4 regions of the Bacillus sp. 5w2 genome follow, and region 3 is predicted to be linked to each of the others. Evidence: predicted binding sites of a transcription regulator. Region 3 holds the regulator's gene; each other region holds the start of a gene.
What was found. Region 3 encodes Rex, which represses fermentation and respiration genes when NADH is low (regulators of the CRP and FNR family bind a similar motif). Its sites were predicted from a motif close to TTGTGAAATATTTCACAA; they were not measured.
Positions count from the first base shown of each region.

Region 1: hcp (hydroxylamine reductase) is a predicted target of Rex. The motif match lies at 3,197-3,214, and genes of this name have one in related genera.
Region 2: pflB (formate C-acetyltransferase) is a predicted target of Rex. The motif match lies at 2,432-2,449, and genes of this name have one in related genera.
Region 4: ACXY7N_RS25745 (L-lactate dehydrogenase) is a predicted target of Rex. The motif match lies at 4,856-4,873, and genes of this name have one in related genera.

Region 1 covers NZ_JBTIWT010000004.1:228,230-234,520, forward strand. The annotation lists gene ACXY7N_RS10940 (hypothetical protein) at 1-260, shown strand, start outside; gene ACXY7N_RS10945 (DUF3784 domain-containing protein) at 290-580, opposite strand; gene ACXY7N_RS10950 (MazG nucleotide pyrophosphohydrolase domain-containing protein) at 698-979, shown strand; gene ACXY7N_RS10955 (glycoside hydrolase family 25 protein) at 1,014-1,751, shown strand; gene bla2 (BcII family subclass B1 metallo-beta-lactamase) at 1,889-2,662, shown strand; gene hcp (hydroxylamine reductase) at 3,279-4,565, shown strand; gene ACXY7N_RS10970 (PadR family transcriptional regulator) at 5,035-5,355, shown strand; gene ACXY7N_RS10975 (DUF1048 domain-containing protein) at 5,431-5,772, shown strand; gene ACXY7N_RS10980 (ABC transporter ATP-binding protein) at 5,928-6,291, shown strand, end outside.
Region 2 covers NZ_JBTIWT010000007.1:27,909-34,199, forward strand. The annotation lists gene pflA (pyruvate formate-lyase-activating protein) at 1-2, opposite strand, end outside; gene pflB (formate C-acetyltransferase) at 72-2,321, opposite strand; gene ACXY7N_RS14265 (glycosyltransferase family 2 protein) at 2,661-4,208, opposite strand; gene ACXY7N_RS14270 (UDP-N-acetyl-alpha-D-glucosaminuronate decarboxylase) at 4,201-5,166, opposite strand; gene ACXY7N_RS14275 (nucleotide sugar dehydrogenase) at 5,163-6,291, opposite strand, start outside.
Region 3 covers NZ_JBTIWT010000033.1:3,441-9,731, forward strand. The annotation lists gene ACXY7N_RS29750 (ABC-F family ATP-binding cassette domain-containing protein) at 1-1,909, opposite strand, end outside; gene ACXY7N_RS29755 (redox-sensing transcriptional repressor Rex) at 2,097-2,726, shown strand; gene ACXY7N_RS29760 (YdiK family protein) at 2,759-2,947, opposite strand; gene ACXY7N_RS29765 (CPBP family intramembrane glutamic endopeptidase) at 2,944-3,693, opposite strand; gene groES (co-chaperone GroES) at 4,095-4,379, shown strand; gene groL (chaperonin GroEL) at 4,418-6,052, shown strand.
Region 4 covers NZ_JBTIWT010000021.1:80,499-86,789, reverse strand. The annotation lists gene ACXY7N_RS25790 (acyl-CoA dehydrogenase family protein) at 1-873, shown strand, start outside; gene ACXY7N_RS25785 (MBL fold metallo-hydrolase) at 1,013-1,735, shown strand; gene ACXY7N_RS25780 (TetR/AcrR family transcriptional regulator) at 1,739-2,296, shown strand; gene ACXY7N_RS25775 (helix-turn-helix transcriptional regulator) at 2,481-2,708, shown strand; gene ACXY7N_RS25770 (DUF2178 domain-containing protein) at 2,705-2,992, shown strand; gene ACXY7N_RS25765 (hypothetical protein) at 3,042-3,170, opposite strand; gene ACXY7N_RS25760 (CPBP family intramembrane glutamic endopeptidase) at 3,412-4,125, shown strand; gene ACXY7N_RS25755 (hypothetical protein) at 4,272-4,457, shown strand; gene ACXY7N_RS25750 (spore coat protein) at 4,471-4,719, shown strand; gene ACXY7N_RS25745 (L-lactate dehydrogenase) at 4,960-5,910, shown strand; gene ACXY7N_RS25740 (PTS sugar transporter subunit IIC) at 5,933-6,291, shown strand, end outside.

The sequences.
Region 1 (6,291 bases), on a different contig from region 3:
CGATAGCAGTCTTTGGATTTATTTATATTGCTGAAAAATTAAATAGAATCGAAAAGAAAAATGATGCCCGTTTAAAGAGGATGGAAGATAGATTACAGCTAATTTCGAAAGAAATGGGAATTGTAGATAGAGAACCTGAAATTAATAAAGAGTTGCGTCAGCTTACGGAAGAAGGTAAAACAGTTACAGCAGTTAAGAGAGTAAGAGAGGCTTTTGGGTTTTCTTTACTAGAAGCGAAGCAATATGTCGATAAATTATAAAAAAGATCATCCGATTGGATGGTCTTTTTTCATTGTACCATACGTGTATTTACATAAGCAGCGATTATAACGTGGCCAATTATAATGATAGGAAATAAGATTTTGACATTAGGAGTAGTGAAGACACTACCAATTGTGGCGATAATACCAGCAGTTAAATTATAAAGACCAACTATTTTTGATAACTTACCTTTATCTGGCACACGGCGTTCATTGAATCCTGATAAGAGCCAAGTGTATTGTTTAACTCCGATGAAATAGGCTAGTGCAAATGAAATGATTGCTAGTATGAATAATGATGGATACGCGAAGAGAGTCATTGAAAACACCTCCGTTAAAGGGCTGTAAATAAATTATAGTATGAATGTTATAATTTAACAAAATAGATTTTAAGTGTAATAGAAAAACGGAGTATTTATCATGAAGGGAGATTAAGTATGAATATTGTGGAATTCCAGAGATATGTATCAAATTTCAGTAAAGAAAAAGGATTTAAAGATACAACCATTGAAGAGCGTACGATGTATACGATGGCGGAATTGGGTGAATTAGCGGAAGTGATATTAAAGCGTGATAAAATACAAGATTCGAAAAGAGAGATTGGTTTAGAAATGTTTGATGTAATTTGGAATGTATGTGATTTAGCAAATAAGTTAGAAATTGATTTAGATAAGGCATTTGAAGAAAAAATGATGATTAATAAAAAACGTGAATGGTAAGTGGAATATTAATGTGTAAAGATGGGGGATACGAATGAAAAAGAAGCTTATTATAGGAGGAGTCTTTACCTTAATTAGTGTAATGAGTGTTTTCGCCTACTTAGTATTTCAAGGCATATTTATTCCGAATCAAATAAGTGCGGATAAGTATGAAATAAAAGGTGTAGATGTTGCGTCATATCAAGGAGATATAGATTGGAGAGAGTTGGAAAAGCAAAATATGAAGTTTGCGTTTATAAAGGCTACTGAAGGAAGCGCGTTTGTGGATAAGTACTTTTCGAAAAATTGGACGAATGCGAATAAGACAGGTATGCGCATCGGAGCGTATCATTTTTTTAGTTTTGAAAGTAAAGGCGAAACTCAAGCAGAGCAATATATACGAACTGTTCCAAAATATAAACAAGCATTGCCACCCGTAATTGATGTTGAGTTTTACGCTAATAAAAAAGATAATCCGCCTAAGCGTGAAGATGTTGCGAAAGAGTTGTCGGTCATGGTTGAAATGCTAGAAAAACATTACAGCAAGAAAGTAATATTGTATGCAACTCAAGAGGCATATGATCTGTATATAAAGGATGCGTATCCCCAATGTGATATATGGATTCGTAGTGTCTTTACAAAACCAAGTTTATCAGATGAGAGAAAATGGACGTTTTGGCAATACACGAATCGCGGGAGATTAAATGGTTATAATGGAAAAGAAAAGTATATTGATTTGAATTTATTTTATGGGAATGAGGAAGAGTTTGAGAATTATGGAATAAAAGGTTAAGTTTTAAAGCGCACAAAATTTTGTGCGCTTTTTATTAATGGTATGAAAAATATGTAAAAAAAAGATGGAACAAACATTTGAGATGAATTGTCTAATATAGGTAATAACTATTTCGTTTGAAAGAAAGGGTGGAGAAAATGAAAAAGAATACATTATTAAAATTAGGGGTATGTGTTAGTTTACTAGGAACAACTCAATTTGTTAGTGTAATTTCTTCTGTGAAAGCGGAACAAAAGCTAGAGCAAAACGTAATAAAAAATGAGACAGGAACCATTTCAATTTCTCAGTTAAACAAAAATGTATGGGTTCATACGGAGTTAGGTTATTTTAACGGGGAAGCAGTTCCTTCGAACGGTCTAGTTCTTACTACTTCTAAAGGGTTAGTACTTGTCGATTCTTCTTGGGATGATAAGTTAACGAAGGAATTAATAGAGATGGTAGAAAAGAAATTTAAGAAGCGCGTAACGGATGTTATTATTACACATGCGCACGCTGATCGAATTGGCGGAATAAAAACGTTGAAAGAAAGAGGCATTAAAGCGCATAGTACAGCATTGACTGCGGAACTAGCAAAGAAAAATGGATATGAAGAACCACTTGGAGATTTACAAACTATTACGAATTTGAAGTTTGGAAATATGAAAGTAGAAACGTTTTATCCAGGGAAAGGACATACAGAAGATAATATCGTTGTATGGTTACCGCAATATAACATTTTAGCTGGAGGTTGTTTAGTGAAATCTGCGGAAGCTAAAAATTTAGGGAATGTCGCTGATGCCTATGTAAATGAATGGTCTACATCGATTGAAAATGTGCTGAAGCGATATGGGAACATAAATGCAGTAGTGCCTGGTCATGGAGAAGTAAGGGACAGAGGGTTACTTTTACATACATTGGATTTGTTGAAATAAGAAATTATGGGAATATAAAAGCGAGGAGAAACAATTTTCTCCTCGCTTTCTTCTAGCTATATTTAAATGCGAAGCTATCAATTATGCCTGCATACGTTACTGAGATTTTAATTCCAAGTATACAAATACCAGTACCGTCATAATTGCTATAACAACGTAAGTAATATCGAGCATTATAAGTGTTTTTAAAGTTTCAGTCATCCTCATTCACCCCTGGTATGAAAATATAACATAATCTCTTATCAATCAGATCAGAGATTATAAAGATAACAATGTAAATGAAATTTCTTAAGTATTTTCTATATAAATATATCATATAAATAATGTAAACAATGTTAAGATAATGTAAATGTATTGTAAATAAAGAACTTTCCCATAGAATCTTTAATCAAAAATAGCTAGTTAATAGTTCTCTAAATCTATTAACTAGCTATTTGAAAGTACCAACAAAGATGTGCATTTTTCAGTAATGTTTTTAGAGTCAATAAAAATATTATGTCAACAATATGAACTGTCACAAATTTTTATATATTATTGTGATTGATATCACATCCTTTTTTCCTAATGGGTATTATGCTTGATTTGTAAGGAATGATTGGGAGAGGGTGGGATGATCATGTTTTGTTATCAATGTGAACAAACGCCAACAGGCGGATGTAAAGTAATAGGTGTTTGCGGTAAAAATGAAACAATAGCAAGTTTACAAGATACGATTGTGTTTGGGCTAAAAGGAATTGCAGCTTATCGTACGCATGCTGCTCAGCTAGGGTATACGGATGCATTTGTAGATGCTACGACGCAAGAAGCACTGTATATGACATTAACAAATTCCAACTTTAATGAACAAGAACATATTGATATGGCTATGAAAGTAGGGAAATCGGCTTTACGAGTAATGGAGTTGTTAGATGAGGCGCATACGAATCACTTTGGTGTTCCAGAGCCCGTTCAAATTACACAAAACCATGTAGAAGGTAAAGCAATTGTAGTTACTGGTCATAATTTATTTGCGTTAGAAGAGTTATTAAAGCAAACAGAAGGAAAAGAAATTAATATTTATACGCATTCTGAAATGTTACCAGCACACGGTTATCCGCAGCTGAAAAAATATAAACATTTAAAAGGAAACATCGGTAAGGCATGGTATGATCAACGACGTCTTTTCGAAAAATTTACAGGTGCTATATTAGCAACAACGAACTGTGTTATGCCAATTAAAGGGTCATACTCTGATCGATTCTTTTCATATGATATTGCCGGTTTAGAGGGTGTACAAAAAATTGAAAATGATGATTTTGCACCATTGATTCAAAAAGCGCTTGAACTTCCAGAAGTACATATGGAGTCGGATGAGCAGTTAGTAACAGGGTTTCATCATAATACAGTATTATCATTAGCTCCGGAAATTATTAATGCAGTAAAAGAAGGAAAGATTAAGCGTTTCTTTGTCATCGCAGGTTGTGATGCTCCGGGAAAAGGCGGAGAATATTATCGTGAATTAGCAACGTCGCTTCCGCCAGAAACGGTTATTTTAACAACTTCTTGCGGGAAATTCCGTTTTAATGATGTGAGTTATGGTGTTGTACCTGGTACGGAGATTCCGCGTTACATTGATTTAGGACAATGCAATAATTCCATTTCTACAGTGAAAATAGCGGCCGCTTTAGCAGATGCTTTCCAATGTGAAGTGAATGAATTGCCAGTAAGTATTGTCTTATCATGGTTTGAACAAAAAGCGGTTGCTATTTTACTTGGGCTATTTAGTCTTGGAATTCAAGATATTCGTATCGGTCCAAAGGCGCCTGAATTTATTTCACCTGGCGTGCTTGATGTATTACAAGAAACATTCGGTTTAAAACTCATTACAACTGCAGCGGAAGATATGGATATGATGTTATCGTAACAAAAGAATAATTCTGTCTTTATTAATAAGAAGAGCTAGCCTATAGCGCCCCAAAACAAAAATGTAGAATATTTGTTTTGGGGTATTTTTTTCTTAGCGGGATAGGTATGTGGCGAAATTTCTTCCAAAAGAAAATCGGCTGTATCTAATAGGTAATAGTTGATTTTAGAAAAATATAAAAATCGAGTTGACATTTACGACTACTCAGTCATACAATGTAGTTGTAGTAGGTGATACTGAGTAGTGTTGTTTCTCAAAATATTTTCAGTAAACAATAGGTAATAGCGGATTTTAGAAAAAATTTGAAAATGAGTTGACATCTACCACTACTTAGTCATACAATGTAGTTGTAATAAGTAATACTGAATAGTATAGTTTTACTCAAAAGCTATTCAGTAAAAATTCGCCTTAGTACTCTGTAATACTGAATATAAGTCAGACAGAATAGGGGGTAAAGGAGGATCATAATATGGAAAATTTAACTGAAATGCTGAAAGGTTCACTGGAAGGGTGTGTGCTGGAAATCATTAGCCGCCGTGAAACGTATGGCTATGAGATTACCCGTCACCTGAATGATCTTGGGTTTACCGAAGTAGTAGAAGGAACGGTTTATACCATCCTCGTAAGATTAGAAAAGAAAAAGCTTGTGAATATTGAAAAGAAACCATCAGATATGGGACCGCCTCGTAAGTTTTATTCATTAAATGAGGATGGCCGTCAGGAGCTTGAATTGTTTTGGAAAAAATGGGATTTTGTATCTTCAAAAATTAACGTCTTGAAGTCAAACTAGCCTCATAATATAAAATGTTCCGGCTCATATTTGGAGAGTTTCTTGTTCTGCTTTATAAAAAAGGAGGAAAATAAGATGTTGGAAATGTTCAAAAAATTAATTGGTGATAAAAAAGAGTATAAAATGATGATGGCACGTGTTGGAGCACTGCCAGAGGACTATCAGTTTGTGTTTAAAAAAATTCAAAACTACATGTGGAATTTCTCAGCGGGTAATGGAATGGATATGCTGCACATACAATATGAATTAATCGATTTGTTTGAAGCTGGTGCAGCTGAAGGCAGACAAGTGCTAGACATTACTGGGGAAGATGTGGCATCCTTTGCTGACGAACTAGTGGCAAACGCTAAAACGTATGTCTCTAAGTATCGTGAGGATTTGAATGAAAGTATTATGAAGAAATTGAGAAAAAAATAAATGCAATAAGTAATACCGACTGATTAGCTGGTTACAAATGTGAACTGCCGCCATCGCTATTCAGTTATATTTTTAAACCAGTACTAAGTAATACAGATTATCAGTGGTACTAAATAGAGGGTGTAGGTAATCAATTTTTATAAGGGGGAAAAAGTATGAGCAATACAGCAATTTCTGTAAAAGGGTTAAAAAAATCTTTTAAAGACAAGGAAGTTTTAAAAGGGGTGGATTTTGAGGTGCAGCGTGGCTCCATTTTCGCGCTGCTAGGCTCAAATGGAGCGGGAAAGACGACAATGGTCAACATCCTTTCGACGCTAATGAAACAAGATGATGGTGAAGTAAGTATTTGCGGATTTGATGTCCAGCGTCAACCAGATTATGTCCGTCAAAGCATCAGTTTGACAGGACAGTTCGCAGCTTTAGACGGCATGCTGACTGGAAGGGAAAACTTGATAATGATCGCTAGGTTACGTGGTGTTTCCAATCCCGCTCAAGTTGCTGACAATCTACTTGCACGAT
Region 2 (6,291 bases), on a different contig from region 3:
ATGTTACTTCCTCCTTTATTGAAACAGCCTCCCTCTGCTATTTATAAAATGCAGAGGGACACCTTTTTCACTTACATGCTTTCATGCATTGTACGGTTAATTACATCAATTTGTTGTTCACGAGTTAATTTAATAAAGTTTACAGCGTAACCAGATACGCGAATTGTTAATTGTGGATATTTTTCAGGATGTTCCATTGCATCCATTAATGTTTCACGGTTAAATACGTTAATATTTAAGTGATGGCCTTCTTTTACTGCATAACCATCAAGCATTGATACTAAGTTACGTACTTGTACATCATCTTCTTTACCAAGTGCTTTTGGAATAATAGAGAATGTATTAGAAATACCATCTTGTGCATCTTCATATGGTAATTTAGCTACAGATAATAATGAAGCTAATGCACCTTTTGTATCACGTCCATGCATAGGGTTCGCACCTGGTGCAAATGGTTCTCCAGTACGGCGACCATCTGGAGTGTTACCAGTTTTCTTACCGTATACAACGTTAGATGTGATTGTTAAGATTGACATTGTATGAACAGAATTTCTGTATGTTTTATGTTTACGAAGTTTATTCATAAATGTTTTCACAAGATTTACAGCGATTTCATCTACACGATCATCATTGTTACCGTATTTAGGGAAATCTCCTTCGATTTCAAAATCAACTGCAATACCGTTTTCATCGCGAATTGGTTTTACTTTTGCGTGTTTAATTGCACTTAAAGAGTCTGCTACTACAGATAGACCCGCGATACCTGTTGCCATTGTACGAAGAACATTTGTATCATGAAGTGCCATTTCAATACGTTCATAGCTATATTTATCGTGCATGTAGTGAATAACATTTAATGTGTTTAAGTATAGACCCGCTAACCATTCCATTGTCATATCAAACTTATGCATAACTTCTTCATAATCTAATACTTCAGAAGTAATCGGTGCGTACTCAGGACCAACTTGTGCTTTAGATTTTTCATCTTTACCACCATTAATCGCATATAGTAATGCTTTTGCTAAGTTTGCACGTGCGCCGAAGAACTGCATTTGTTTACCAATTCTCATTGCAGATACACAACAAGCAATTCCGTAGTCATCGCCGTAGTCAGCACGCATAATGTCATCATTTTCATATTGAATTGCTGATGTTTTAATAGACATTTTCGCACAGTAGTTTTTAAAGTTCTGTGGTAATTGTTTTGACCAAAGAACTGTTAAGTTTGGTTCTGGAGCTGGTCCTAAATTATCTAATGTATGCAAGAAACGGAATGAGTTCTTTGTTACTAAAGGACGACCATCTAATGCCATACCACCGATAGATTCAGTTACCCAAGTTGGGTCACCAGAGAATAATTCATTATAATCAGGTGTTCTTGCAAATTTCACAAGACGTAATTTCATAATAAAGTGATCTACAATTTCTTGTACTTCTTCTTCTGTTAAAGTACCATTTGCTAAATCTCTTTCAATATAAATATCTAAGAATGTAGAAGTACGTCCAAGACTCATTGCAGCTCCGTTTTGCTCTTTAATTGCTGCCAGATATGCGAAGTATAACCATTGGAATGCTTCTTGTGCATTTGTTGCTGGCTTAGAAATATCAAAGCCATGAGAAGCAGCCATTTGTTTTAATTCTTGAAGTGCACGCATTTGCTCAGATAACTCTTCACGTAAACGCATTGTATCTTCGCTCATCACACCGCCAGTTAAATCTAAATCAGCTTTTTTCGCTTCAATTAAATGATCAATACCATATAACGCTACGCGGCGATAGTCACCGATAATACGCCCACGTCCGTATGCATCTGGAAGACCAGTAATAACGCCTGATTTACGTGCATTTCTCATTTCTGGTGTGTATGCATCGAATACGCCTTGGTTATGAGTTTTTCTCCAATCTCTAAAAATACGACTAAGTTCTTTATCCATTTCGTATCCATAAGATTCACAAGCTTGTTCCGCCATACGAATACCACCATATGGTTGTAAAGAACGTTTAAATGGTTTTTCAGTTTGGAAACCGACTACTTTTTCAATATCTTTATTTAAATATCCTGGTTCATGTGATGTAATAGAAGAAACAATTTTTGTATCCATATCAAGAACGCCACCGTTTTCACGTTCTTTCGTTGTTAAATCCATTACTTGATCCCAAAGTTGCTTCGTTGCTTCAGTTGCTCCCGCTAAGAAAGATTCGTCTCCTTCGAAAACGTTTACATTATTTAAAATGAAATCGCGAACATCAATCTCTGCTTTCCATTTTTCACCTTTAAAGTTTTCCCATGCATTTTTAACATTTTCTAATACTTGAGTCATCCTAATCTCCTCCATTTTTGATTAGTACAGGACTAAGATTTTTTATATAACAGCTTACACACTTAGAATACTACTTTTTTGCGAAAGTGAACGAAATAGTTGTGACATGTTTGTGAAATGTTGAGCAAACCACTATATACATAGTATTAACTTCACTTAAAAGTCTTTATAATTAACCCTTTCCTTAATTGTATTTTTTTGGTATCCTTATATACGAGTCCTATTTTGTAATAGAAGAACAATACCCATTGTAGAGCTGTAATACTCTTATCTCCTAATCTGTTATAGTTTTTATAACAGAACAAAAAAGTGTACATATGTTGTACACTTTTTTTGTTACTACTCTAAAACATCTCTTTTTCTATTCCCATCATAGAATCCACCACGACTGCCTTCTAATACAATTAATTGCTCCAATCCTTCTATATGATCACCTATAATTCGCAAGACAGCTGGAGGATGGCCTATTTTCGCAAAATGTTCACTGGGACGAATGCGGTTCATCTTATCGACCTCTACACGACTTACACATGCAATTTCGAATCCTGACAGAATAGCTTTCACTTGTGCTACACAAGGTGACAGTAAAGATCTATACCCGATTTCTTTCAAACACTTACGGCTAAACGCATTCGGTACAGCGATAAGAGAGCCTACTCCTAGATCTTTTCTATCACAAGCTAAATTTAATGCATATTTAAATGCAGTTACAAGATGAAGCGGTACTCTTAAATCTAAATAATGATTTAGATCATTTAATGCGACATCTATTCCATCTGCAATAGCTTTTGCGAAAGGATATAATTCCCTAGCCGGAATAACAAAGTCACCGTCTATAAACAACATAATATCCCCTTTTGCAAAATAAGTTCCAAGTGAACGCCCCACATCGTTTCCAAGTGCTTCTTTATATACAATTGTTGTTGCTCCCTTGTCTTTTGCAATCGTTGCTGTTTTATCAGACGAACCATTTACAACAACGATAATTTCAAAAGCTTCAATTTTGCGAAGCTCTTCTATAACGTTTCCAATTGTTTTCTCTTCATCTTGTACAGGAATAATGACCGATAATTGCTTCCCTTTATACAACTTAGATGTAACGCCCCATCCTTGATAAAAATCTTTGAAACTTAAAGTATGATAGACACACTCTCTTTTCCTATTTCCGTCATCATACCCTCCGCGCTCATCACTGCCTACTATCCGCTCCGCTACTGCTTCTATATGATCACCTATCATCCGTTTTTCAGATGGGGAAAGACCCGTGCCATACGCAGCGTGCTCGGTCGGACGAAATTTATTCGGGGTAATAACGTCAATTGCACAATGACGACTAATTCTCCATTTGCTTTGTACTAGGCGTAAATGAGCCACAATAGGATTAACAAAACATTCATATCCAATGCTTTGAACAACTTCTTTCGTCAACGCATGAGGTACAGATAATAAAGAATCAATTTTTAACTCTTCACGCTCTAACATTGCATTTAATATTTGGCGCCATACTGTCACGGAGTGCGGTTTTTGTTTCTTTAAAAATAATGCGTCCAAATTATTTAAAACGATGTCGGCCTGATCATGTAAAATTGGATTCAGGAATAATTGTAATTTTGAAGTTTGAATAGCAAAATCTCCATCTATAAATAGTAATACATCACCTATCGCGTGTTTTGCACCAACCGCACGGCCAACATCGTTACCAAGTGAATCCTTATACCGGATTACCTTACATCCTAAACGCTCAGCGATCGCTTCTGTATTATCGTTACAACCGTTTGCTACTACAATAATCTCTACTGGATTTAATCCTTTTACCGATTGAATAACGTCTGAAATCGTATCCGCTTCATTACATACAGGTATAATAATTGATAGCGACTTAGCCATTGTTTTCTTCACGAAACCATTTAATAGTTTCTTTCAATCCTTGTTCCCACGTTACTGTCGCTTGAAATTGAACAAGTTCTCTTAATTTCGTTACATCTGGTCTTCTATTTGGAATTTCTTCAAACCCATGTGGATATACTTCATCAAAAGGAACTTGGACAATTTTTGATGAAGATTTCGTTAGCTTTTTAATTACTTCTGCTACTTCTTTTATATTTTTTTCATTCTCAGAACCTATATTAATAATTTCACCATTTACCTTCTCATCCATTGCTCGAATCGTTGCCTCCACCGCATCACTTACATACGTAAAGCAACGTGTCTGCTTCCCATCTCCATATACGAGAATGTCTTCACCTTGCAGGGCCGCACTGATAAATCGTGGGATTACCCCTGCATACGGACCATCTTTCGCTCTTGGGCCATAAATATTAAAATAACGAACAATCGTTACCGGTAAACCTTCTAATGCGTAGCCTAAACATAATGTTTCTTCTAACGTTTTACAAACTGCATAACTCCAACGTATTTTAGAAGTTGCCCCGTATAATCGATCCCCCTCTTCAGAGAAGGGTGGCTTTGCCTTACCATATACTTCTGAAGTAGACGCAAAGACTACTTTCTTCTTTCCTTTTAGCGCTGCTTGTAAAATGTTTCTCGTTCCATCAAAATTCGTTTCAATAAGCTCTATACTCTTTTCCATTGTCGTTTTCACACCTAAAATTGCTGCTAAATGAAACACTACATCATGTTGATTTACTAATTCATAAATAGAATTTTTATCTAAAACGCTTATTGGAATAACCCGAATTTCTTTCATTAACTCATCATGATATTTATTTTTTCCTTTATAGAAGTTATCCACAATCGTGACTTCATTTCCTCTTTTCACCAACTCTTCGGCTAAATGCGATCCAATGAATCCTGCTCCACCTGTAATTAAACATTTCTTACTCATACACTCACCTTCTTTATAATTCCACGTGTATCTATTACTCGCTTCATTCCTTTAAAAAGCTTCCAATCGATATTAGAGTGATCAGTTAAAATTAAAATACAATCCGCTTGTTTCATGACTTGTTCATTCAAAGAAACAGATTGGTACACCTTATCTCCAAATTTTGCAGAAGAAATATATGGATCGTGATATTCGATCTCATATCCTTCTTTTATTAACAATTCAATAATTGGTAAAGCCGGTGATTCTCTCAAATCATTTACATCTTTCTTATATGCAATTCCTACAATTAAAACTGATGCAGGCGATTGCACCATGCCTTTTACTTTCCGGACTATTTTCTCTGGCATTTCTTCATTAATCACATGTGCTGCTTCAATTAATTGACTAATTGTCCCATTCTTTTTTATTCTCCATTGGAAATATAAAGGATCTACTGGAATACAATGTCCCCCTATTCCTGGTCCTGGCCAATATGGGGTAAATCCAAACGGTTTTGTAGATGCAGCTTCAAGCGCCTCATAAAAATCAATTCCTAAACTTTCACATAACATATTTAACTCGTTTACTAACGAAATGTTCACTAAGCGCTGAATATTTTCAAATAGCTTACACATCTCCGCTACTTTTGGAGAGCTAACAGGAACAACTACATCGAAGATCGTGCTATATAAATCCTGTACTTTTTGTTTGCACTTTTCTGTTTGTCCACTAATTACTTTTGGAATCGTTTGAACTGAATATTGACTATTGGCTGGATCAATCCTCTCAGGAGAATATCCAATATAGAAATCTTCTCCTACCTCTTTACCTTCTTGAGAAATAATAGGAATGATAACTTCCTCAAGCGTACCTGGATATGTGGAGCTTTCGAAAATGAAGGTTTGTCCTTTTTGAAGGTTTTGTTGTATATAATGCGAAGCTGAAATGAGGGCACTTAAGTCTGGTTCTCTTTGTTCATTAATTGGAGTTGGGACAGTGACAATAACATAATCACTATTTTGAAAATCAGCAATACCTTGATCCGGTGTATTTACTATTAATTTTTTTTTAGTCAATAAACTTTGTAACAATTTAGAAGGAACATCCGGAATATAACTTTCTCCTTTTATAATTGATTCTATT
Region 3 (6,291 bases):
CCATACAAGCTTCCAGTTGCTCTTGTAGTGTTTGCTTTTTCGTTGTAATTTCACTAGCCTTTTCATAATCTGCATATATTTCTGGTAAGCAAAGTTGATCTTCTAACGTAGCAATTTCTTCTTCAAATTCTATGATGTTTTGTTCTAGTTCCTCAATTTTCCGAGTGCGTTGACGCTCTAATTGTTTACGCTCTTTTTCTTCGAGATAATTTAATTTTTCTTGAGCTACAGTTTTTTGAACAGGTGCCTGATTTTCTTGCTGTTCTTGTTGTTCAAATTCTGCACGTTCGATCATCTCATTCTTCTTTTCAACGTAGTAATCGTAATCCCCTAGATATTCCTGTGCACCTTCTGTTGATAACTCAATAACAGTTGTCGTTACACGATTAATAAAGTAGCGGTCATGTGATACGAATAGAAGAGTTCCTGGGTAATCAATTAAAGCATTCTCCAAAATCTCTTTACTATTTAAATCGAGATGGTTCGTAGGCTCATCGAGAATTAATAAATTCGATTTTTGCATCATAAGTTTTGCAAGAGCTAATCGAGCTTTTTGTCCACCACTAAGAGAAGATACGGGCTTTAATACATCATCTCCTGTGAATAAGAAGTTACCTAGTATCGTGCGAATTTCTTTTTCAGGCTGCAATGGATATTCATCCCATAATTCATTTAAAACTCGCTTAGAAGATGTTAAGTTAGCTTGTTCTTGATCATAATAGCCAACAGAGACATTGGATCCGAAAGAAACATCACCATTTAGTAGAGGTAACTTATTCACAAGTGATTTTAACAATGTGGATTTCCCGATTCCGTTCGGTCCAACTAAAGCAACACTATCCCCGCGAGTTAAGCGCATTGTTACATGTTCAATAATCGGATCCTCATCATAGCCGATGGTTGCATCCTTTACTTGTAAAACATCATTTCCGCTTTGTTTTTCAATATCGAAGTGGAAGGATGCTGACTTAGAATCACCTAATGGTCTTGTTAATAATTCCATTCGGTCTAATTGTTTACGACGGCTTTGCGCACGTTTTGTCGTAGATGCACGAGCTATATTTTTTTGAACGAAGTCCTCAAGCTTAGCAATTTCATCCTGTTGCTTTTCATAACGTTTCATTTCTTGCTCGTATAGCGCTGATTTTAAATCTAAATATTTACTGTAGTTACCAACAAATCGTCTGCTCTCTTTATTCGAAATTTCATATACTTGTGTAACGAGTTTATCTAAGAAATAACGGTCATGGGAAACGATTAGTATTGCGCCAGGATAGCCTTGTAAATATTGTTCAAGCCATGTTAATGTTTCGATATCTAAATGGTTTGTAGGCTCGTCCAAAATAAGTAAGTCCGGTTTCGTTAATAATAATTTACCGAGAGCCAATCGTGTTTTTTGTCCACCGCTTAATGTAGAAATCGTCGTCTGATGCGTTTCAACTGGGAAGCCAAGCCCGCTTAAAATCGAACGAATATCTGCTTCGTACTGATAGCCACCTTGATCTTTATAATCTAATTGTAATTGATCGTAATCAGCTAATAATCTTTCATATATAGCCTCGTTTGAAAAGTTTTCTTCTTTTCCCATCTCTTGCTCTAGCCTTCGAAGTTTTGTCTCCATTTGCTGCAAGTGTGTAAAGACGGTTAACATTTCATCCCAAATTGTTAAAGATGTTTCTAACCCGGTATTTTGAGCTAAATATCCGATGGAGACATCTTTCGGTTTTATAATTTCGCCACCATCATGGGATAGCTCACCAGCTATTATTTTTAATAATGTAGATTTTCCGGCTCCATTTCGTCCGACTAATGCGATACGATCTTTCGTTTGAACTTCCAATTTTATGTTTGCAAGAATCGTTTCTGCACCGTATAATTTCGAAAGCGCGTTTACTTGTAATAAAATCAATGTTTTCACCTCAAATAATTTCTTAACTTTGCCATGTTTATATTTCTCAATCATACTAAAAATAGTGTATAGTTTAAAATAAAGAGAGAATACTTCTTTTCTTTATTATACAGGGAAATTCATGAGTGCTAAACTTCTGTATTTGATTCAAGCATATGAATAAAGATAGGAAGAGAGGAGAGGTTATATGGATCAGCACAAAATTCCACAGGCCACTGCCAAACGATTGCCTCTATACTATCGATTTATCCAAAACTTATCTCTTTCTGGTAAGCAACGTGTTTCATCAGCTGAATTGAGCGAAGCGGTAAAGGTTGATTCCGCAACGATTCGAAGAGATTTTTCATATTTTGGAGCGTTAGGGAAAAAGGGTTATGGATATAACGTAAATTATTTATTATCATTTTTCCGTGAAACACTCGACCAAGATGATATAACACGTGTAGCACTTATTGGAGTAGGTAATTTAGGGACCGCTTTCTTACATTATAATTTCACGAAAAACAATAATACAAAAATTGAAATGGCGTTTGACGTTAGTGAAGAGAAAGTCGGAACAGAAATCGGGGGCATTCCTGTATATCATTTAGATGAATTAGAAGAACGTTTATCAACTGATATACAAGTGGCAATATTAACAGTACCCGCTACAGTAGCACAATCTGTAGCAGATAGATTAGCGGAAACGAACGTGCATGGTATTTTAAATTTCACACCAGCGCGCTTAAATGTGTCAGACAATATAAGAATTCATCATATTGATTTAGCAGTAGAATTACAAACACTTGTTTACTTTTTGAAGAATTATCCACAATAAAACGCAGAGGAAGCGACCTCTGCGTTTTATTATTATTTTTTCTTTGTGAATTTAACTAAGATAAGGCGAAGTGCCAAATTAAAATCAATTGTTGCCATAACTGCAAATAGTATTGTCCACATATTCCAGATTGTATCTGTTACGTTCGTAATGGCGAAGCGTGTAAAGATACATCCAAGAAGGAAGTACAATGCAGCCATGAATAATGGCGAGTTTCTCATACTAAAAATCCTCCGATAAAGCCTTGCATTTTTTCAGCTTCTTTAATCATTTCTTGAATTTGTTCATTACTCACTAAAACTTGAGCAATTGCAACTAATGTATTCATTGCAACATGGGCTGCAATTGGAACGATAATGCGCTTCGTTTTTACATATAAAAAGGCGAATACGAGCCCCATAGCAGTGTATACCAATAAGTGAGTAAAATCAAAATGAATTGCTGCGAATACGAGAGAACTAATGATAGCAGCAATAAAGAAATTAAACTTCTTATACAGTGTACCAAATAAAATTTTTCTAAATACGATTTCTTCCAAAATAGGTCCTATTATAGATATAACGATAAGGAACCAAGGTGTCGTTCTTGCGATATCCATAAGTCTCGCTGTATTTTCAGATCCAGGTTTAATACCTAATACATACATTTCGATCATACCGGCAATACTTTGCGAGAAAAATGCTAAGAAGAATCCGATAAAAATCCAACCAATCGTAGCTGGAACAGTAGAGCGCTTTGTATCTAAATGTCTGTCGCGAATATCAGCTTTAAGTAAACAAAGTACGATACATAATGCAATAAAGAAGCTAATGATTGCCCAGTGTCCAGTTATGAGTTGAAATTTCTCTTCTCTAGTAAATCCCCTGTTATCATAAAGTCCAGTTTTCAGCAGAAGTGGTAATCCAGCAATGGATGATAACTGCATTAAAATGTATGTAACGATAACCCACCAATATTGTTTTTTCAAATGGTTTAACCATCCTTTCTAACTCTAGTGTATGAGATAAGGTAGGATAACATGTAAGTATGCTACCTACGATATAAACCTCACTTAAATTATGTTTTTTTCGTAAATCCTTATTTGAAATGATAATAGAAGACAGGAGAAAGTTGTGTGTATAGCGAAAACAACTTAGGGTGTCCTTTCATATTGTAACATACGAGTAGTGGAAACAACGATTCATATAGTAAAGGTAGAAGAAGAGGGACTCTATATAGAAAAGTGTATAGCTTAATTTGCGAAAAAATTATGATTTTTTTACTTGCAAAAGAAATTGAGATTATTTATTATTATAAGTGTGTTAGCACTCGGGTGAGTTGAGTGCTAATAAATAAAATTTACATAACAAAATGAGGAGGTTATTGTTCATGCTAAAGCCATTAGGTGATCGCGTTGTAATTGAGCTTGTTCAAGCAGAAGAAAAAACAGCAAGTGGTATTGTATTACCAGACACTGCAAAAGAAAAACCACAAGAGGGTAAAGTTATTGCAGTAGGTACTGGTCGAGTGCTTGAAAATGGTGAGCGTGTTGCTTTAGAGGTAGCAGCAGGTGATCTTATCATCTTCTCAAAATATGCAGGTACTGAAGTGAAATACGAAGGTACAGACTACTTGATTTTACGTGAAAGTGACATTTTAGCAGTTATCGGTTAATTATATAAATCTTAAAAAATCCAAGGGGGTCAATTATTATGGCAAAAGATATTAAATTTAGTGAAGAAGCACGTCGTTCGATGCTTCGCGGTGTCGACACTCTTGCAAACGCAGTAAAAGTAACGCTGGGACCAAAAGGTCGTAACGTTGTACTTGAGAAGAAATTCGGTTCACCACTTATTACAAATGACGGTGTAACAATCGCAAAAGAAATCGAATTAGAAGATGCATTCGAAAACATGGGTGCAAAATTAGTAGCAGAAGTTGCTAGCAAAACAAATGATGTAGCTGGTGACGGAACAACAACTGCAACTGTATTAGCGCAAGCTATGATTCGTGAAGGTCTTAAAAACGTAACAGCTGGTGCAAACCCAATGGGTCTTCGTAAAGGTATCGAAAAAGCTGTTACTGCTGCAATTGCAGAATTAAAAACAATTTCTAAACCGATCGAAGGTAAATCTTCTATCGCACAAGTAGCTGCTATTTCTGCGGCTGACGAAGAAGTTGGTCAATTAATCGCTGAAGCAATGGAGCGCGTTGGTAACGACGGCGTTATTACTTTAGAAGAATCTAAAGGATTTACAACAGAATTAGACGTAGTAGAAGGTATGCAATTTGATCGTGGATATGCATCTCCTTACATGATTACTGATTCTGACAAAATGGAAGCAGTTCTTGATAACCCATACATCTTAATTACTGATAAGAAGATTTCTAACATCCAAGAAATCTTACCAGTATTAGAGCAAGTGGTACAACAAGGTAAACCACTTCTTATCATTGCTGAAGATGTAGAAGGTGAAGCATTAGCTACATTAGTAGTGAACAAACTTCGTGGTACATTCAATGTAGTAGCTGTTAAAGCTCCTGGATTTGGTGACCGTCGTAAAGCAATGCTAGAAGATATCGCAATCTTAACTGGTGGCGAAGTAATCACTGAAGAATTAGGTCGTGACTTAAAATCTGCTACAGTTGAATCTTTAGGACGCGCTGGTAAAATTGTTGTAACGAAAGAAAACACAACTGTAGTTGAAGGTATTGGGAATTCACAACAAATCGAAGCTCGCATCGGTCAAATCCGCGCGCAATTAGAAGAAACTACTTCTGAATTCGATCGTGAAAAATTACAAGAGCGCCTTGCAAAACTTGCAGGTGGCGTAGCGGTAATTAAAGTAGGTGCAGCAACTGAAACTGAGTTAAAAGAGCGCAAACTTCGCATTGAAGATGCACTTAACTCAACTCGTGCAGCAGTAGAAGAAGGTATCGTTGCAGGTGGTGGTACTTCACTTATGAACGTATACACGAAAGTAGCTTCTATCGTAGCTGAAGGCGACGAAGCAACAGGTATCAACATCGTACTTCGTGCATTAGAAGAGCCAGTTCGTCAAATCGCAATCAACGCTGGTCTAGAAGGATCTGTAGTTGTAGAGCGTCTAAAAGGCGAAAAAGTAGGCGTTGGTTTCAACGCAGCTACTGGTGAGTGGGTTAACATGCTTGAAACTGGTATCGTAGATCCAGCTAAAGTAACTCGCTCTGCACTTCAAAACGCAGCATCTGTTGCAGCTATGTTCTTAACAACTGAAGCTGTAGTAGCTGACAAGCCAGAACCAAATGCACCAGCAATGCCTGACATGGGCGGCATGGGCATGGGCGGTATGGGCGGAATGATGTAATAAGCATCACTCTGTGAAGCTGTGCAATGTATAAATAAATAATTAGAAGGCTACTTCCTTGGTAAAAGGAGGTAGTCTTTTTTGTGTTGTTAAATTTTGCATACCAAGAATTTCTGGAAGACCGTAAGTTTAGGAATACAACGGAGGTAAATATTCAAAATTATAAGGTTCTCTTAGGTGGTTTTATTGATTACTGTCACGATAATGACATTTTGAATGTTGAAGAAGTAGAATTAAGG
Region 4 (6,291 bases), on a different contig from region 3:
CAAGAGAAACTTGCGAATATGGCAGCGAAAACATATGCAGCTGAAAGCTCTGTATATCGTACAGTAGGTCTATTCGAAAGCCGCATGAGCACATTATCTGAAGAAGAAGTAAAAGACGGTAAAGCAGTAGCAGCTTCTATCGCTGAATATGCAATCGAGTGTTCTTTAAATAAAGTATTCGGTTCTGAAGTACTAGATTATACAGTAGATGAAGGTGTTCAAATTCATGGTGGTTACGGATTTATGGCAGAGTACGAGATTGAAAGAATGTACCGCGATTCTCGTATTAACCGTATTTTCGAAGGAACGAACGAAATTAACCGCCTAATCGTACCAGGTACGTTCTTACGTAAAGCGATGAAAGGTGAATTACCACTTCTTCAAAAAGCACAAAAATTACAAGAAGAGTTAATGATGATGATGCCAGAAGAAGTAGGCGATGAGCCATTAGCACTTCAAAAATATTTAGTAACTAACGCGAAAAAAATCGGCTTAATGGTAGCTGGATTAGCAGCTCAAAAATACGGTAAAGCACTAGATAAAGAGCAAGAAATTCTTGTGAATATCGCTGACATCGTAAGCAACCTATACGCAATGGAGTCTGCTGTTCTTCGTACAGAAAAAGCAATTAAAACAACTGGCCTTGAAAAGAATAAACAAAAAGTGTTATACACTGAAGTATTTTGCCAAGAAGCATTCAACGAAATCGAAGCAGATGCGAAAGAAACACTTATCGCAGTTGAAAACGGCGACATGCTGCGCATGATGTTATCATCATTACGTAAATTAACTCGCCACACACCACTTAACGTAATTCCGAAGAAACGTGAGATCGCTGCGAAAATTTTAGAAGATGAGCGTTACACAGTTTAATACCTTTAAATAACAGTAGTCGTATAAACGACTACTGTTATTTTTTTTGTGAAAAAATGTAATTTTCAGTGACAAAAACTAATACCATTAGTATAATAAAACTAATGGTATTAGTTTTCGTGAAAAGGGAGAGGGAAATATGAGAGTGATACATGAAAAAACGGTATATCAATTGTCATTTTTGCCAAGAGTGTTTCCTGTGAATTGTTACTTTGTAGAGGAAGAAGATGGTTTAACTTTAATTGATGCGGCTTTGCCATATAGCGCAAAAGGAATTTTACAGGCGGCTGAGAAAATAGGGAAACCAATTACGAATATTGTATTAACACATGCGCATGATGATCACATCGGTGCACTAGACGCATTAAAGGAAGTACTTCCTAATGTTCCAGTCTATATTTCTAAGCGGGACGCAAAGCTGTTAGAAGGCGATACGACGTTACAAAAGGATGAACCAAATACGCCAATAAAAGGCGGTGTACCTAAAAAGGTGAAAACGGCACCTGATGTTTTATTAGAAGATGGCGACCGAGTTGGATCGCTTCTTGCGATTATGACACCGGGTCATACGCCAGGATCCATGTCGTTTCTTGATATACGAAATAAAGCTCTTATTGTTGGGGATGCATTTCAAACAAGAGGAGGTATGGCTGTTTCGGGACAAATGAAATTTTGGTTTCCGTTTCCGGCGATGGCAACGTGGAGTAAAGACATATCATTACAAAGTGCAGAGAAGTTAAGAGAATATGAGCCTTCCTTGCTTGCGGCAGGGCACGGAAAAATGATAAAGGATCCAGGGGTTGTCATAGAGCTTGCTATTAAGGAAGCGAAGCGGAATATAGAAAGTAAGAAAGAGGGTTAATTTATGTCACCGAGAATCGGACTTACATTACAGAAAATTATAGAAACAGCTGCAGAAATAGCAGATGCAAATGGAATACAAGAAGTAACGTTAGCTTCATTAGCGCAAACGTTAGGGATACGTTCGCCCTCGCTATATAATCATGTGAAAGGGTTACAAGATGTACGGAAACATCTTGGTATTTACGGAATACAACAGCTGCATAACAAGCTGGAAGAAGCGACCGAGAATAAACGTATGGATGAAGCAATTCATGCATTAGGAGAAGCGTATGTAGCATTCGTACGCAAACATCCTGGACTGTATGAAGCAACCTTTTTACGAGATGAAGAAGTAAGAAAAGCAGGTGACGGAATTGTAAAGCTTTGTCTTCAGGTTTTACAACAGTACGGCTTAGAAGGAGAAAATGCACTTCATGCGACACGCGGATTTAGAAGCATTTGTCACGGATTTGCGTCGATTGAACAGCAGGGTGGATTTGGTTTGCCGCTAGATTTAGATACAAGTCTACATGTATTATTGGAAACGTTTATTAAAGGATTACATGTAATGAGAGATTGAATAAGAAGCGAGACAACTAAAAACCTTAGAAGCGATTCTAAGGTTTTTTTAGTGCATATGATTCCAAAAGAATGGTAGGTGGGAGGATTAAAGTTTCACTTTATTTATGTTAAAAATAGTTTACATGATGTTAAAAATAAATTACAATCAAAATATAGAAAATAATGTAAAACAAGGAGAGGTTATGAAACAAAGTGGGAATTTACAAAATAATCTCGTTGTACTCAGAGCAGAAAAGCGCTGGTCACAAACAGATTTAGCGAATAAAGCTGGGGTAAGTAGACAAACAATCGCCTCAATTGAAGCGAATCGTTATAATCCATCTTTAATTTTAGCTTTTGAAATTGCACATATTTTAGGTAAGGAGTTTCATGAAGTTTTTCAATATAAGATAGAGGGGGAAACGGAATGAGTATTGTAATAGGGATAATAATCTCAGTAGCAGGGCTAATAGGTGTTTTATATTCAAAACGTTTTCAGAAGAATGAAGGGGAAGATGAAAGAGGCGAGCATATTACAGGGAATGCAGCTAAAATTTCATTGTTTGTATTTTTATTTCTATATTTAGTTATCTTTTTAATTGGGAATCTATATTCATTGACAGGTGAACAGTATAAATTAGCAAATGCATTTTTATTAGCAGGGGTACTTTGTTCTTATGCTTTAACTATCGTAGTTTTAAAAAGAAGATATTAACTGGAAAAGAGTCTCTAATGGTTTAGAGGCTCTTTCTTGTTAAATGATATTATTTAGCTGGTTTGAAAAATGTGTATATGGCTAAGGAAAGGCAAACGAAAATAAATGCGATAGGATCTTGATATGGACTAGGCTCAGAACCTTTCTGGATTTCTGTAAGGAAGTCATGTGTTTTCATGTTCATTGCTCCTTTAACTAATAAGTTTTATATGATGCGAGGGTTATGGTGGATAGGAAGTGTTTTTTGAAATTTCATATAATAATTATTGCATAGCAATCCTATTCCTAAAACTATAAAATATAAAGTTTTCATAATATGTAAAATTGCATATTATTCTTTTTGGAAATTTTGTTATATTATCTTTATATTTCAATTAAAGGGTTTTATTAAGATAAATGAGAATAACTGGAGGGATACTGTGAGTAAAACAGTTTTAGAAGCGTATAGTGTGGAAAGAAAAATAGAGAATATAACATATAAAAATCTATTTGTAACGATAGCAATGATTATAGGGAGTTCACTCCTAGGAGGATTATTCCTTGGTTTAGCCTTTGAGATTTATGGAGAAGAAGTATTAAGTACTAATTTAGAAGGATATTATTTACTCTTATTTGATGCAGCTGTTGTTGCTATCGTTTTATTAGCTTATAAACCAGTTCTTCATTTTATTAAATCTATTTGGGATGTATCCGTTTTGAAGAATGGGAAGACATATTTATATCTATTAATTGGTTTTATAGTCATTGCGTTATCACAATATTTAACGTTACATGTGTTTAGTTTTGAAAGTGCAGCAGAACAGAAGGAACAATTAGGGAGCTTCGGGATTCAAAATAGCATACAAAGTATTATATATGTGTTAAGTGTTGCTATAATTACACCGGTTAAAGAAGAAATTCTATTTCGAGGTATTTTATATCGATTTTTAGAAAAGAAATATAATTTTTTAGTTGGTATCATTATTTCTTCCTTCATTTTTGGAATTCTTCATGGAGGTCTTCTAATTACGGCAACGATTATGGGAATGGTATTTGCAATGTTATACAAAAAGACGCAATCTATTATACCTAGTATTATTTTACACATTGTATGGAACTTACTTGTGAGTATAAGTATGATTGTGTCTCTATAAAAATAAATACATAACCAGTATAAAAGATGAATGGCTTAGCTATTCATCTTTTATTTTGTATGCACGTGAAAAAGCTAATTCATGTATACAATCAAAAAAGAGCTAAATACTAACAGTGAACGAATAAAGAAAGGTAGGAGTATTCTATGCAAAATTTAACAGAGCTTGAAGTAGAAAACTTACGCCATTTAATTGGTGGACATGCAACAATTATTAATAAATTAGACCAGTATGCACAGGCTTGTACAGATCCACAACTGAAACAAATGCTACAAAAGGATGCGCAAGATGCACGAAATACGAAACAGAAATTAATGACTTTCCTAGGATAGGAGGAAGCGACAGATGAATGAAAAAGATATGGTAAATGATTATTTAGCAGGATTGAATGCAAGTTTAACAAGTTATGCAAATTATATTTCTCAGTCTGATAATGAACAGTTACATCAAACGTTAATCCAAATTCGTAATCAAGATGAGATGCGTCAACGTAATATGTATGAGTACGCAAAGCAAAAGAGTTATTATAAGCCAGCTGCACCTGCTAACCCAATGATTGTACAGCAATTAAAAGGTCAATTAAGTGCGGAATAAGGGGATAAAAAAACGAGCGAATGAAGTCGCTCGTTTTTTTGTTTTGGGCATGTCAATAAATATATAATAAATATTTTTCAAGTTGTAACAAATATGACGAAAATGTAATATAACAATTCACAAAAAGGACAAAAGTTTGTTCAATATTTCACAAAGTATCCATGGTTTCTATCGTGGGAATCTCTATAATTAAGAGTGTAAAGAACAAAAGAAATATATGATCAATTAGGAGAGATTGCTATGAAAAGAAATACAAGAAAAATTGCAATTATCGGTACTGGATTAGTTGGATCAAGTTGTGCATATTCCATTGTGAATCAAGGCATTTGCGAAGAACTATTATTAATTGATATAAATCATGAACGTGCAGTTGGGGAAGCAATGGATTTATCACACTGCATTAACTTTACAAATACAAGAACAAAAGTATATGCAGGAAGCTATGAAGACTGCAAAGATATGGATATCGTTATTATTACAGCAGGACCAGCACCAAAACCTGGACAAAGTCGCTTAGATACTTTAGGAGCGAGCGCTAAGATTATGGAAAGTATTGTTGGCGGCGTAATGGAAAGTGGATTTGATGGTATTTTCTTACTTGCATCGAACCCAGTTGATATTATTACATATCAAGTGTGGAAATTATCTGGATTACCTAGAAATCGTGTGATCGGTACTGGTACATCACTAGATTCTTCTCGCTTACGAACAATTTTATCTGAAATGTTACATGTAGATCCTCGTAGTATTCATGGGTATTCTCTAGGAGAACATGGTGATTCTCAAATGGTTGCTTGGTCTCACGTAACTGTTGGTGGAAAGCCGATTCTACAAATTTTAGAGGAGAAAAAAGACCAATTTGGTGAAATAGATTTAGATGAAATTGTTGAGAAGACTGCAAAAGCTGGATGGGAAATTTATAAACGAAAAGGTACTACTTATTACGGAATCGGAAATTCTCTAGCGTATATTGCGAGCTCAATCTTTAATGATGATCACCGTGTAATTGCTGTATCAGCCATTTTAGATGGTGAGTACGGTGAATATGATATTTGTACAGGAGTACCAGCTATTATTACTAGAGATGGTATGAAAGAAATTGTAGAACTAAATTTAACAGAGGATGAAGAATCTCGATTCGCAAAATCAAACGATATGTTACGTGATTATATGAAAACAATTGGTTACTAACTTATAGGAGAAGGTGAAACAAATGAAGGAATATATAATGTCTCGTGTATTTAAAGCATCAGCTGGAATCGCACAAGGTATTTTCGTATCCCTTGGAATTGGTTTACTAATCGAAAATATAGGAAGAATTGTTGATATTCCATTGCTTATTACAATCGGAGTTGTTGCAAAATCACTTATGGCACCAGCCATTGGTGCCGGAATTGCTTTTATGCTCGGTGCAAACGGTCTTGTAATCTTCTCGGCTATGGTAGCTGGGGCAATTGGTGCCGGATCCATTTCAATTACTGAAGCAGGCCTAATCATTAAAACAGGTGAGCCAATCGGTGCATTATTAACAGCGACTTTAGCTGTATATATTGGTAAACGTTTAAGTGGAAA